3 regions of the Sodalis sp. (in: enterobacteria) genome follow, and region 1 is predicted to be linked to each of the others. Evidence: predicted binding sites of a transcription regulator. Region 1 holds the regulator's gene; each other region holds the start of a gene.
What was found. Region 1 encodes CRP, which controls carbon source genes, mostly activating them, when cyclic AMP is high. Its sites were predicted from a motif close to ATGTGANNNNNNTCACAT; they were not measured.

Region 2: serC (3-phosphoserine/phosphohydroxythreonine transaminase) is a predicted target of CRP. The motif match lies at 2,155-2,172, and genes of this name have one in related genera.
Region 3: pth (aminoacyl-tRNA hydrolase) is a predicted target of CRP. The motif match lies at 2,513-2,530, and genes of this name have one in related genera.

The regions. Positions count from the first base shown of each region.
Region 1 covers NZ_CP132913.1:1,062,543-1,066,629, reverse strand. Annotated here, with positions in the region: partial or broken gene GPOALKHO_RS05810 (hypothetical protein) at 267-517, opposite strand; gene GPOALKHO_RS05805 (FUSC family membrane protein) at 954-1,358, opposite strand; gene crp (cAMP-activated global transcriptional regulator CRP) at 1,616-2,248, opposite strand; partial or broken gene GPOALKHO_RS05795 (hypothetical protein) at 2,560-2,774, shown strand; gene GPOALKHO_RS05790 (hypothetical protein) at 2,761-2,964, opposite strand; partial or broken gene GPOALKHO_RS05785 (phosphoribulokinase) at 3,061-3,678, opposite strand; partial or broken gene GPOALKHO_RS05780 (YheU family protein) at 3,873-4,049, opposite strand.
Region 2 covers NZ_CP132913.1:676,868-680,954, forward strand. Annotated here, with positions in the region: gene aroA (3-phosphoshikimate 1-carboxyvinyltransferase) at 1-567, opposite strand, end outside; gene serC (3-phosphoserine/phosphohydroxythreonine transaminase) at 959-2,044, opposite strand; partial or broken gene GPOALKHO_RS03710 (30S ribosomal protein S12 methylthiotransferase accessory protein YcaO) at 2,180-2,435, shown strand; partial or broken gene GPOALKHO_RS03715 (YcaO-like family protein) at 2,466-2,749, shown strand; partial or broken gene GPOALKHO_RS03720 (pyruvate formate lyase family protein) at 2,749-3,441, shown strand; partial or broken gene GPOALKHO_RS03725 (radical SAM protein) at 3,547-4,087, shown strand, end outside.
Region 3 covers NZ_CP132913.1:547,473-551,559, reverse strand. Annotated here, with positions in the region: gene ychF (redox-regulated ATPase YchF) at 604-1,695, opposite strand; gene pth (aminoacyl-tRNA hydrolase) at 1,808-2,392, opposite strand; gene GPOALKHO_RS03020 (ribose-phosphate pyrophosphokinase) at 3,187-4,087, opposite strand, start outside.

The sequences.
Region 1 (4,087 bases):
GCTATCGGCCGGCCTGTGCCCGTCCGGCGGCCTGGGGCGGTTTCCCCTCTTGAACCACGGCACCAGTTTGGCAGTGCATCGTGCACAACCGGTGCACGAGCCAAAAACCGTGCTGCTGCCGCTTCGGCCACGCCACCGACGAATCGTATGCATCACACCGATGTGGAGCAGTATGCGCCGCAAATGACATTCCATGAGCGTCGCCGCCTGATCCTGCTGGCCGTTAGTGTTGAAATACCCAGATTTCAACACTCGGGCTGTCGTACTCCACCGTTGCTGACAACTTTGCTGCGCTACCTCGCAAGAGGCCAGATAGTCGGCCGCCAACGCATTGGCCAGCATACAATGATCGCGCGCTAGCGTCATCATGGCGTTGATGTGTGCGATAATGAACTGACTATGGGTGCTCCATAAGCGCATATCACTCAGATAGTGGAAATTAAACCAGGCTCCTGCATTGCCGGCTAAGGGAGGTGAACAAGGCGTTGTGCGCTTGGTTGACCCGCATGTGGGCATAAGTAGCGTGAGCGAGCCGGAGATTCCGCTCCAGCGCCTGATGGTCGTTTTACAGCCCCCTCTGCCAACCATTCTGACTGACAAACATGATGGTCATCTGCAGATTGAACGCTGGGTTCAAACTGCTACCGATCGCTAGCATGAAGCCAGGCGGACGATGTTGCGCAGCGCTATCGATCTCAAGGAGCAATAACGAACGGCGACGGCCAGAACGGCAACTGCTGCTGGTTATTCGCCATCACATTATGATGACAGAGAGGCGCTGGACATAACAGGCAATAGATACTGCTTAGCAGAACTGGCCACCGGGTTATCCGGATGGTAGAAGGCAATTTTCCGGCGCCGACAGGGCGGCGACGATACGCGCGTTGTAGCGTGATACCGGCTCGGCGTGGCTTTGCTGAACCAGCTTTTGCACTTTACCGGCTGATGTAGACTCACCGCGATATTGCAAATCCAACGCGACCCGGAAGGCCCGCAACAGTCTTTTGTGTGGTTGAGATGGTTGGCGAGAGCATATTCAACTGCCAATACACTTGGGCAATCTGATTGATAGCCTTTCTGACGGGCGAACAGCGTCGGCAGCGCACTGTCCGTCGGTGTGCTGAGTTAGCAAGTTGTACTTCGTGCCATAGCCGGAACCACAGCGCGTCAAACAGCCCATACCAGGCGCTCCCCGCCAGATAGAGTAGCGGCGGCCAAAGCGGCACATTGCCGGTCAACCCCAGGGTAGATACCGCGGCAATTAGCAATGCCGGCAGCAAGCGGTCGTGTAGCAGGCGTATTTCGCCGCTGACACCGAACAGCCCTGGAAAATACAGCTCATGGCGAACGGCGAGCAACCGACCACCAGCCGCTTAAAACACTCATAGAGCTGATCAGGTTCGGCGATGTTGCGCAGGCGGGTACCAGCGAGAACAGCAGACCTTGCTGCAGGCTGCCGAACACAGTCCGACGGCGACCGGCAGGCAAAGCATAATGGTCTGCCTGCAGGGCATAACTCAGGGCATAACTCACTTCGGGGTGATAGATGAGTCTATGCCACATAAGTCAGCTAAAGAGGCATGGCCATCCTGGCCATGCCTGTGGTGAAAGGGGATTAGCGGGTTCCGTAAACGACAATGGTTTTCCCGTGGGCAGAGATGAGATTTTGATCCTCAAGCATTTTCAAAATACGGCCGACCGTTTCCCGTGAACAGCCAACTATTTGGCCAATTTCCTGCCGGGTGATTTTTATTTGCATACCGTCAGGGTGAGTAATTGCGTCCGGCTGCTTGGCTAAATTCAGTAACGTTTGCGCGATACGCCCCGTCACATCCAGGAAAGCCAGGTTGCCAACTTTCTCTGAGGTCACCTGCAGGCGGCTGGCCATTTGTGAAGACAGACGCATCAGAATGTCGGGATTGACCTGAATCAACTGGCGAAATTTCTTGTAGGATATCTCAGCCACTTCACAGGCCGTTTTTGCTCGTACCCATGCGCTGCGCTCTTGCCCCTCTTCAAACAACCCCAATTCGCCGATAAAATCCCCCTGATTCAGGTAGGAGAGGATCATCTCCTTGCCTTCTTCGTCCTTGATAAGCACTGCGACGGAACCTTTAACGATATAATAGAGCGTTTCTGCCTTTTCACCCTGGTGAATCAACGTACTCTTCGATGGGTACTTATGAATATGGCAATGGGACAGGAACCATTCGAGAGTCGGGTCTGTTTGCAGTTTGCCGAGAACCATTAGTTGTTATCCTCTTTTGTCTCGCCGCTCTGTTTATGAACGGCGTATTCCCTGTAAGGTAAGGTGTTATTATGATGTCTTCCGTTCATAAACGGAACCTCGCAAGGGAACTTATCAGGGTCCGATGTTGATGACATTTCGATTGCTCTCTTGCTTTTCACTGTCAGTGAGTTTGATCCTGCCTTGTTTTTAGCATAGCTTTAAGAGACTGTCTTGTGTTGTCTCGATTCAGCATGATGCATCTGCGGTTACATTGCCAGTTTGGCAGCAAAGGTAGTCTTCCACAAAGAATATTATCAGAAGTTAACGATATGCAAGCGCGAGTAATAGGGTGGAAAGGCTATCTTTTATCGGCAAATCCGCCTCGGGCCACCAGATTATTATGGATGGCAACAGTGGTGAAAAGGTTCCAAGTTCAATCGAAATGCTGCTTATGTCCGCCGATGGCTATAGTGCCATTGACGTGGTTTCGATTCTGCAAAAGGGGCATGCCGATGCGCACGACTGTGAGGTCAAGTTAACCTCCGCGTCTGTTTACCCAAATCAAATTGTTCGCTCTCGCTGATGCAGGAAAAGCCGCCAGTATCATCCACACACAGCTTTGAAAATTGCTTGACTAGAGGCGCCATGATGAATTCAATCACCAAGACCCATTTGCCGCCTGATACCGCCAACGTATTGATATTGTAAATAAAAGATCCCTTGGGAAAATCCATGACGTCCAGGCCGCGAAGTGAATAACCATAAAGCGTTCATCAAGCGCCGGGGATGGCTTTGGCGACGAACGGATCGGAGGTGTCCATTATGGGCACTTACTGAAAGTTGGTATGGGTACGGGAAAATTGCGGCATGATAAAGTTGAAGTTGATATAATCTTCCATGGATCGCACTACGGAATCCATGATCGCTTCGCGGGAGTGGCTCCGCTCTCCGCTCGTTGGTATCGCGCACTAATTTCTGAATTCACTCCGGATTGACTATCGACACTACCCCGCCAGCAAATCCACGTGCCGCGCAACGTCATTATGCTCGGTCACAACGCCGCCATGCAGCCCCTCGTAGAATAGAAGGTCGGTAGGCCCCGGCAGGGGCTGCCAGGGGAGTGAGGGGCCGTGGACCTGATTATAAGAAACCGCTTTGTCGTGGGCATGCAAACATTTGCGCGCCTGCCCGCGTCCGCTTTCTTCATAAAAGGTTTTCCAGAAGATAGGGGTTATTCACATCCGGAAATAACTCACGTGCAGACCTAAACGCGCGCTTTACATGGCCTAATCCATTTCCTGCCGGGTGAAATAGTGAAAATTATCGCCTTCTAACCCCGCTGCGCGAATGTGCAATTGTTGAAAGATTTTGTGAAAAGCCAGGCTGGTGGTCGTAGTCCCGGTGCCATTAGAGCTGGTAACTGCAATAATTGGACGTTGTGCTGACATAGATGAGACCTTAATAGTATTGATAACCTCTGTCATATGACGTGCGGGCGGCCGAAAGTTATTGTTATCACATTTTGGCGCTGCAGGACCACCGCAGGCTTGCTTGTTTCCGCCATGCGGACGCCAGGGCCGGTCGAGGCAGCGGCGGGGAGAGCTGCATCGCCGTCGCTAATCGGGGCAGAACTGACCGCGCGTATGATACTAATGCTTTCATGCAACTCTGACCACGTCAGCACCGCTTCGCCGGACTGCACCTGGCGTAACACATCCGCTACCTTCTGTTGCAGGCTTTGTTCCCACTCGCCATAATCTGTGTTCTCGCGCAGCACAAACGATTCGCTCAAATTATATAACGTGAACGATTCGCTCAAATTATATAACGTGGCGGGACAACCCCTCCCATGGAATG
Region 2 (4,087 bases), 390 kb from region 1:
GCGACTGTCCTGCGGCGCCAGTGGCGCCATCATCAATAGCGCGGTGAGAAATTGGCTGGAGACGCTGCCATCGACGGTGATATCGCCGCCTTGATAGCCGCCGTGCAAACGTAGCGGCGGATAATGTTCTTGTTCGAGATAATCAATTTGCGCCCCGCCCTGGCGCAGCGCGTCCACTAGATGACCAATCGGCCGCTCTTTCATGCGCGGCTCGCCTGTCAACGTCACATCCTGCACCTGTAGGCACAGCGCGGCGGTCAACGGGCGCATAGCGGTGCCGGCGTTGCCGAGAAACAGCGTCAGCGCGTCATTCGCGCGCAGCGGGCCGCCGAGGCCGTCAATTTCACAGCTGCGGCGGTCCGCCGATAGGCGGTAATTGACGCCGAGCTGGCCTAGGGCCGTCAGCATATGGCGGACATCGTCGCCGTCGAGCAGGTTGGTCAAGCGCGTAGTGCCGATGGCCTGTGCCGCCAGCAATAGAGCGCGATTGGAAACGCTTTTGGAACCCGGAAAATTGAGGGTGCCATCGACGCGCGTGATGGGATTTAAGGTCAGGGAATTCTGCATGTATAACACGTTCTCCAGCAAACAATAACGCCTGGCCTTGACAGCCCTCGGCGCAAAGATGACTTGGCAGCGGCCGACCCAAGGCTAGCTTCGCCATTATAGAAAAATACTTTGCAGCAACGCCATCATACACCAACAACAAACTAGGACTACGCGGGCAATGTGGAGCCGCCCGGCGACAAATCGAAGCCCAGGTAACGCAAGTGGAAAACAACACACCAGCAACAGCCATCGCCGTTCAGTTGACAGCCTCACACACCGCTCAACGGCGCAGTCGATTAACGACCAGTGATCTACGGTCAATGGTTGACTGTCATTGGTATTGTACTACAGCGTGGCAACGGGCAAATCGACTACGCCGCCGCGTGCGGCCACGGCACAGCGGCGAACGTTACCCGTGTCGGCGAGCAAACCCCAGCATAAAGTCCACCAGAGCCTGCACGCCTGCCAGCGGCATGGCATTGTACAGTGATGCGCGCATGCCGCCCACCGCCCTATGCCCTTTCAGGGCATGCAGGCCGGCATCCTTGGCCTCCTGTAAGAACAGCGCATTCAGATTACTGTCCGCCAATTGGAACGGCACATTCATGCGCGAACGGTTAGCCGGCGCGACGCTATTACGATAAAAATCGCTCGCGTCAATGGTGCGGTACAGCAAGGACGCCTTGGCCTGGTTCCGTTTATCCATTTCAGCCAGCCCGCCCTGCGCTTTCAACCATTTGAACACCAGTCCCGAGAGATACCAGGCGAAGGTCGGCGGCGTATTGAACATGGAATCGTTTTCGGCTAATACGCTGTAATCAAGAATGGATGGCAATGCTTTGTTCGCGCGTCCCAGCAGATCCTCGCGCACAATGACCAGCGTTAGCCCGGCCGGCCCGATGTTTTTCTGCGCGCCGGCGTAGATTACGCCAAAACGGCTGACGTCCAGGGGGTGCGACAAGATCGTGGAGGAGAAGTCCGCCACCACAACTCGATCGCCGAAATCCGGCAATTCATCAATGGCCAGACCATCAACAGTTTCATTCGGGCAATAATGGACATAGGAACCGTCAGCGGATAAGGCCCAGTCGCGCATTGGTTTAATCGCACGCAGGCCGTCTATTTTAGTGGTGACATCAATCACCCGCGGGTCGCAATATTTTTGCACTTCTTTTATCGCGCTGCGCGACCAGTAGCCGCCATCGATATAATCGGCGCTGGCGACATCTCCCAGCAGATTCATCGGCACCGCGGCGAATTGCGCACGCGCACCGCCGTGGCAAAACAGAACCTTATAATTGTCGGGGATCACCAGCAGCTCGCGTAGGTCTTGTTCTGAGGACTGCGCCACTTCGAGAAATTCTTTACTGCGATGGCTGATTTCCATGACCGATGTACCCAGGCCATGCCAATTACACAATTCCTGTTCCGTCTTGCGCAACACTTCCGCCGGCAGCATTGCCGGACCAGAGCTAAAATTAAACACCTGATTCATTTTCACCCACCACGATTTGCCAATAATACCACGAAATTAACCTACCATGGTTGTAACACTGCTCACAGCCGGCCGCAACACCTGATGCTTAAGAGAATACATGGAGCAATAAGTGATCCGGATGACACAGACCTTGTCTGGTTGGTGTATATCCGCGATCGCAACTGCCACTATGCTTTACAAACGGAAGGAGGAGATACGAAAAGCGGCACCAGCCTCAGTGTTGGGTGAGTATTTTGAAGCCTCTCCACCAACTATTTCGCCGATTTTTCTCTTGGTGCAACTGGTCGACAGCGGCGAGTTTGTGCATTATCCAAGCGAGTGCTGGTTCGCGCTTCCAGCCGACGGCGGATTGCCGGGCGGAATCCTGAACGATTATCTGTGCGCTTTTACGATCCGGACAAGAATCAGCCACCAGTCGTCCGACGGCACCACGATCTACATTCCAGCGAATATTGTCGGTAACCTGTATTTCTAACGGCATATCGGCAGACAATACAGCCAACGAAGCCCGGGTGAAGGCGCTATCCGAGGTGTTTGAGTGCTGCGTCAAAAACCGTAGCATCGCGGATGCTATCAGTTTATCACCCATTCCTCCACAGCCGGTTCTAGCGCGCTATCCCGTCGTAATGAAGCCATCGCCATTGAGGGTGAAGGGTTTCCCATTTTGCCTTCGATGCCTGGCTGGGCGGACAATTTTCCGTGTCAGCTCGATGGTGATCGGTAAACAAATGCAGTTCTTCGGCGCTCGCGCCAGTCTGGCGAAAACCATGCTGTACGCTGTCAATGGCGGCGTGGATGAAGAACTGAAAATGTAGTTCGTTCCAAAATGGGAACCACTGTCACCGGTTTGTCCATCGCCGCCGGCTCGCTGTCCGCTATTACATATGCCTACATATGCCAAATCGCCCCCATCCGCGACGAAGACGCCTGGCTATCGACTTCAACATTGAAGGCGAATACTCGCAGTTTGGTAACAACGGTCCGCGCGTCGATGACATCGCCTGCGACCTGGTTGAACGATTTATGAATAAAATCAATAAGTTGACAACATACCGTGGCACAATTCTGACCCAGTCAATTCTGATCATTACTTCTAACGTGGTGGTAAGAAAGCCGGGAATACCCCGAACGGCGGCCGTCGCGCCGCTTGGTTTCCTACACCTCCTCCATCCTACCGAAAAGTACTTGGTAAAAACGATGACGTGCGTAAGGCCAACCTGGCTGGTCTGATGGATGGTTATTTCTGTCATGAAGCCGGCGTTGAAGGCGGTCAACATCTGAATATCAACGTGATGTGAACCGGAAAGCCATAGCACATCCGGAAGATTGCCAGAACCTGGACTATTTACGCATCCGGTTATGCGGTACGCATCAACTCGCTGGCCAAAGAGTAGCATAAGGACCCTCATCACCCGTGAAGGGCGAAAATAAACGCACTATGAAAGTGAGGTCTTCAGCCAAAACTTATTATTCCATTATTAAATGGAGAATGCCTCGCTATGTCTGTTACTGGTCGTATTCACTCCTTTGAATCCTTCGGTACCGTCTATGGCCCTAACATTCGTTTTATCATTTTCCCAGGGCTGCTACGCTGTCTGTATTGCCGCAATCGCAACACCTGGAATACCTACGGCGGGCGAGAGATCACCGTTGAGGAAATCATGTACGAAGTGAACACCTCCGCGCCATTTCATGAACGCGGCCGGCGACGTTACCGCGTCTGGCGGCGAAGCGATTTTGAAGGTGGAGTGTGTGCGCGATTGGTTCCGTGCCTGCTATCCGATGGCATCAACACCTCTCTGGACATCAACGGTTTTGTTCGTCGCTACGATCTTGTAATTGACGAACTGCTGGAGGTCACCGATTTGGTAATGCTGGATATTAAAAAGATGAATGACAATATTCATGGTCGGAGTATCCAATTACCGCACTCTGGATTTCGCTCGCCATCTAGCCAAGATCAACAAGCGCACCTGGCTGCATTATGTGGTAGTACCTAGCTGGACCGGACGACGATAAACCAACCCATATGCTCGGTGA
Region 3 (4,087 bases), 520 kb from region 1:
AACTGGCGTAATACTTTAATGGCATCTTCGCCAAGATAAACTTTTGGAATTGAAAGTAGCTAGCCATTTCTCAACCACCTTATCCCTTGCTACAGAGTGTCGACATTTGAACGCCGGGCATGAAAGAGATTGGATGGTATCACAGGTACGATATGAAGACGCTAGCCATGGTTTGTGTATAAGTAGGAGCATGTTGTTGTCGTATCAGATGACTGACAAAATACGGGGCGATGTGGGCAGAAAAGCCTCTCTGGTGACCAGGCAGGTATTAGTTTTGGGTGTGAGTCAAATAATCGACACGATGCAATAAACGTACTGTAGGTAACCAAACGCATGGATATCCATACCCTTAATATGGGCTGTTGCGCTTTATTTTTGCCGACAACATAGAGGGCAAGCATTAGCAGCAGACCGCTAATTAATCGCCAAAATAGATAAGTTCACCGCGGGCGGTAAGTGAACAAGTGAATGAATAGATAGGTTGGTAACTGAGTAATTGTCCCTAATGCATTAGCTAAATGGGACAAAATAATCCATGTCAGTGCGTGGATTTTAGTTATTTTTATGATAAGGTATCCAACATCATGGGATAACAAATTTTATTTAGATGTTGAACAGGAAATTCATAACGTCGCCGTCTTTAACCACATATTTTTTCCCTTCGGAGCGAATTTTGCCGGCCTCTTTGGCGCCTTGCTCTCCTTTATAGGTAATGAAATCAGCAAAAGAAATCGTCTGAGCGCGGATAAAGCCCTTTTCAAAATCGGTGTGAATTTTTCCTGCCGCCTGCGGCGCGGTAGCGCCCACCGGGATGGTCCAGGCGTGCACCTCTTCCACCCCGGCAGTGAAATAAGTTTGCAGATTCAACAGTTCATAGCCGGCGCGAATGACGCGATTCAGGCCCGGCTCGTCAAGACCCAATTCCGCCATGAATTCATCGCGCTCTTCGTCGTCGAGCTCAGCGATATCCGATTCTACCGCAGCGCAAACCGCGACCGCCACCGATCCCTCGGCTGCAGAGATAGCACGCACCTGATCCAAATAAGGATTATTGTCAAAACCGTCTTCATTTACATTGGCAATGTACATCGTCGGTTTAAGCGTCAGAAAACTGAGATAACGGATAGCGTTTTTCTCATCTCTCGACAGCTCCAGCGTGCGCAGCATGCCGGTATTGCTCAGATGTGAAAGACACTTTTCCAGCACAGACAGCTCCAGCTTGGCATCCTTGTCGCCACCTTTGGCGCGTTTTTGCACTCGGTGGATGGCGCGTTCGCACGTCTCCAAATCGGACAGGGCCAGCTCGGTGTTAATGACATTGATGTCCTCTGCTGGATCGACTTTCCCCGCCACATGAATAATACTGTCGTTTTCAAAGCAGCGCACAACATGGCCGATCGCTTCGGTTTCACGGATATTGGTCAAAAACTGGTTGCCCAATCCTTCCCCTTTGGACGCGCCTTTCACCAGACCAGCGATATCGACAAACTCCATGGTGGTCGGCACGATACGCTTCGGTTTGACGATTTCCGCCAACTGATCCATGCGCGGATCGGGCATCGGCACCACGCCAGTATTGGGGTCGATGGTACAAAACAAGAAGTTCTCCGCTTCAATGCCCGCCTTGGTCAACGCATTAAACAGGGTGGATTTGCCCACGTTAGGCAACCCGGCAATACCGCATTTGAAACCCATGGTCATTTTACCTTAAATAGCTCTATTATCAGCCAGTCAAATGCCAATGTCGACATAAGATCACTCTAAGTTCATTATACACAAAATCCGCGCATTACTCGACGCCTGGCGTTTAACCGGGTCGGTAAGCATTCAGACGGTTCATAGCCTGCGTAGCATCCTGGGCAATAAGAATCTCCGTACAGTGCACCGCTTTATCGATAGCGCTATCAATCAGCCGTAATTCTGCCGCGGGTGGTTTGCCGAGCACAAAGCCCACCACTTTGTTTTTGTCGCCAGGATGGCCAATGCCGATGCGCAGGCGGTGGAATAGGGGATTGTTGCCCAGGCGATTAATAATGTCTTTTAGGCCATTATGGCCGCCATGCCCGCCACCTAGCTTTAGCTGAGCGCTGCCGGGCAACAGATCCAGTTCATCGTGCGCGACCAGGAGCTCTTCTGGTGCGATGCGGTAATAGGTGGTCATCGCTACTACTGCTTTGCCGCTGAGATTCATAAAAGTCGTCGGGACCAGCAGGCGAACACCATTGCCACCGAGGGTCAGACAGGCAGTGTAGCCGTAAAATTTGCTTTCCTCTTTTAACGTTTGCAGATAGCGCTCTGCCAGTAACTCGACATACCAGGCGCCAGCATTGTGGCGGGTTGCGGCGTACTCAGCGCCGGCATTGGCCAGTCCTATAATTAATTTAATCGTCACGTCTTGGTCTCAATCTGTGGGTTTGCACACCAGTTTACTCTGCCGGAGTAAGGCTTTTCAAATCAACGGCCCGCCAACGATGTCACGGATCGCCTCGATTCGTGTAATTTATTGAATAGTCTGTGATCGTCACCACAAGGTGAGGTTCAACTCTGGCTATGCTTTAATCAGTGATAGGAATAGTTAGCGAAAGGAGTGACGCCGAGCAAGGGCATCCGCACAATTAGGAGGCGTAACATGAAACGTAAATTAGAAATGCTGGTCAGCAATAGCCTCATGGGCGAGGGGATGACTAATGGTTGCCAGCATCGCCGTATCGGTGATCAATCAACTACCCCAAATCTACATGCCTAATTTAATGGCCGTCGACGGCATTGTAGCATCTTTGTTGGCATACTGTTTATAGCTCGCGAGCGCGCGCATGGGCAGTCACGAGGAAATTTCCGACTGGTGGCGCAGCGCTTTGATGCGCCACCAAAAACCATAACGGCCGCTACCATTAACCTGTAATGCCGCGGTAGGACAGACTGACCTGACGCAGCGGCACGACGACCGTTGATTTTTCCTAAACGGGCGAGCGGCTTCTCTGTGGCCAATCATCACACGACCCGTGCTGCATTTGGGTAATGAGTGAAGCTTAAGTGAAGCTTAGGTGAGCTGTGGGCAACAAACAGTCTGTACTTTTCAAGAAACCGCAGTGGTTGAGTGACTGGTAACCCTTAATAAGTCGCGATGGCTTGGCAAAGCACGTCAACGTGCCGCGCGTCTGGGAATGGGTAGCGCGCGGTAGGGGGTTAGTGTTCGAACATCGCTGATATAGATTCTTCGTTACTGATGCGGCGAATCGCTTCCGCTAGCATGCCCGACAATGTTAACGTGCGCACGTTAGGCAGTGCCTTGATGGCCGAATCTAAAGGGATGGTATCGCAGACAATCACTTCATCAATCACCGAATTCTTAATATTGTCAAAGGCGTTGCCCGAGAAGATCGGGTGCGTGGCATAGGCGAATACCCGCTTGGCGCCGCGCCCCTTCAATACTTCGGTAGCTTTGCACAGGGTATCGCCGGTATCGATCATATCGTCCACCAGCACGCAGTCGCGACCCGCTACGTCACCAATGATATGCATGACCTGCGACACGTTAGCGCGTGGGCGGCGCTTATCTATAATTGCCATATCGGTATCGCTAAGTAGCTTAGCTATCGCGCGTGCGCGCACCACGCCGCCGATATCTGGGGAAACGACAATCGGATTTTCCAAATCCTGTTGCAGTATATCTTCCAGCAAAATCGGGCTACCGAACACATTATCCACCGGCACGTCGAAAAAACCCTGAATCTGTTCCGCGTGCAAATCAACTGTCAGCACGTGGTCAACGCCAACGCTTGAGAGAAAATCGGCGACCACTTTAGCAGTGATTGGCACGCGAGCGGAACGGACGCGGCGATCTTGACGCGCATAGCCGAAGTAGGGGATAACGGCGGTGATACGACCGGCAGAGGCCCGGCGCAGCGCATCCACCATCACAACCAGCTCCATCAAGTTGTCATTAGTGGGCGCGCAGGTGGACTGAATGATGAAAATATCGCCACCGCGGACGTTTTCATTGATTTGCACACTGACCTCGCCGTCGCTGAAACGGCCAACGGCGACATTGCCAAGACTGGTATATAAACGGTTGGCAATACGCTGC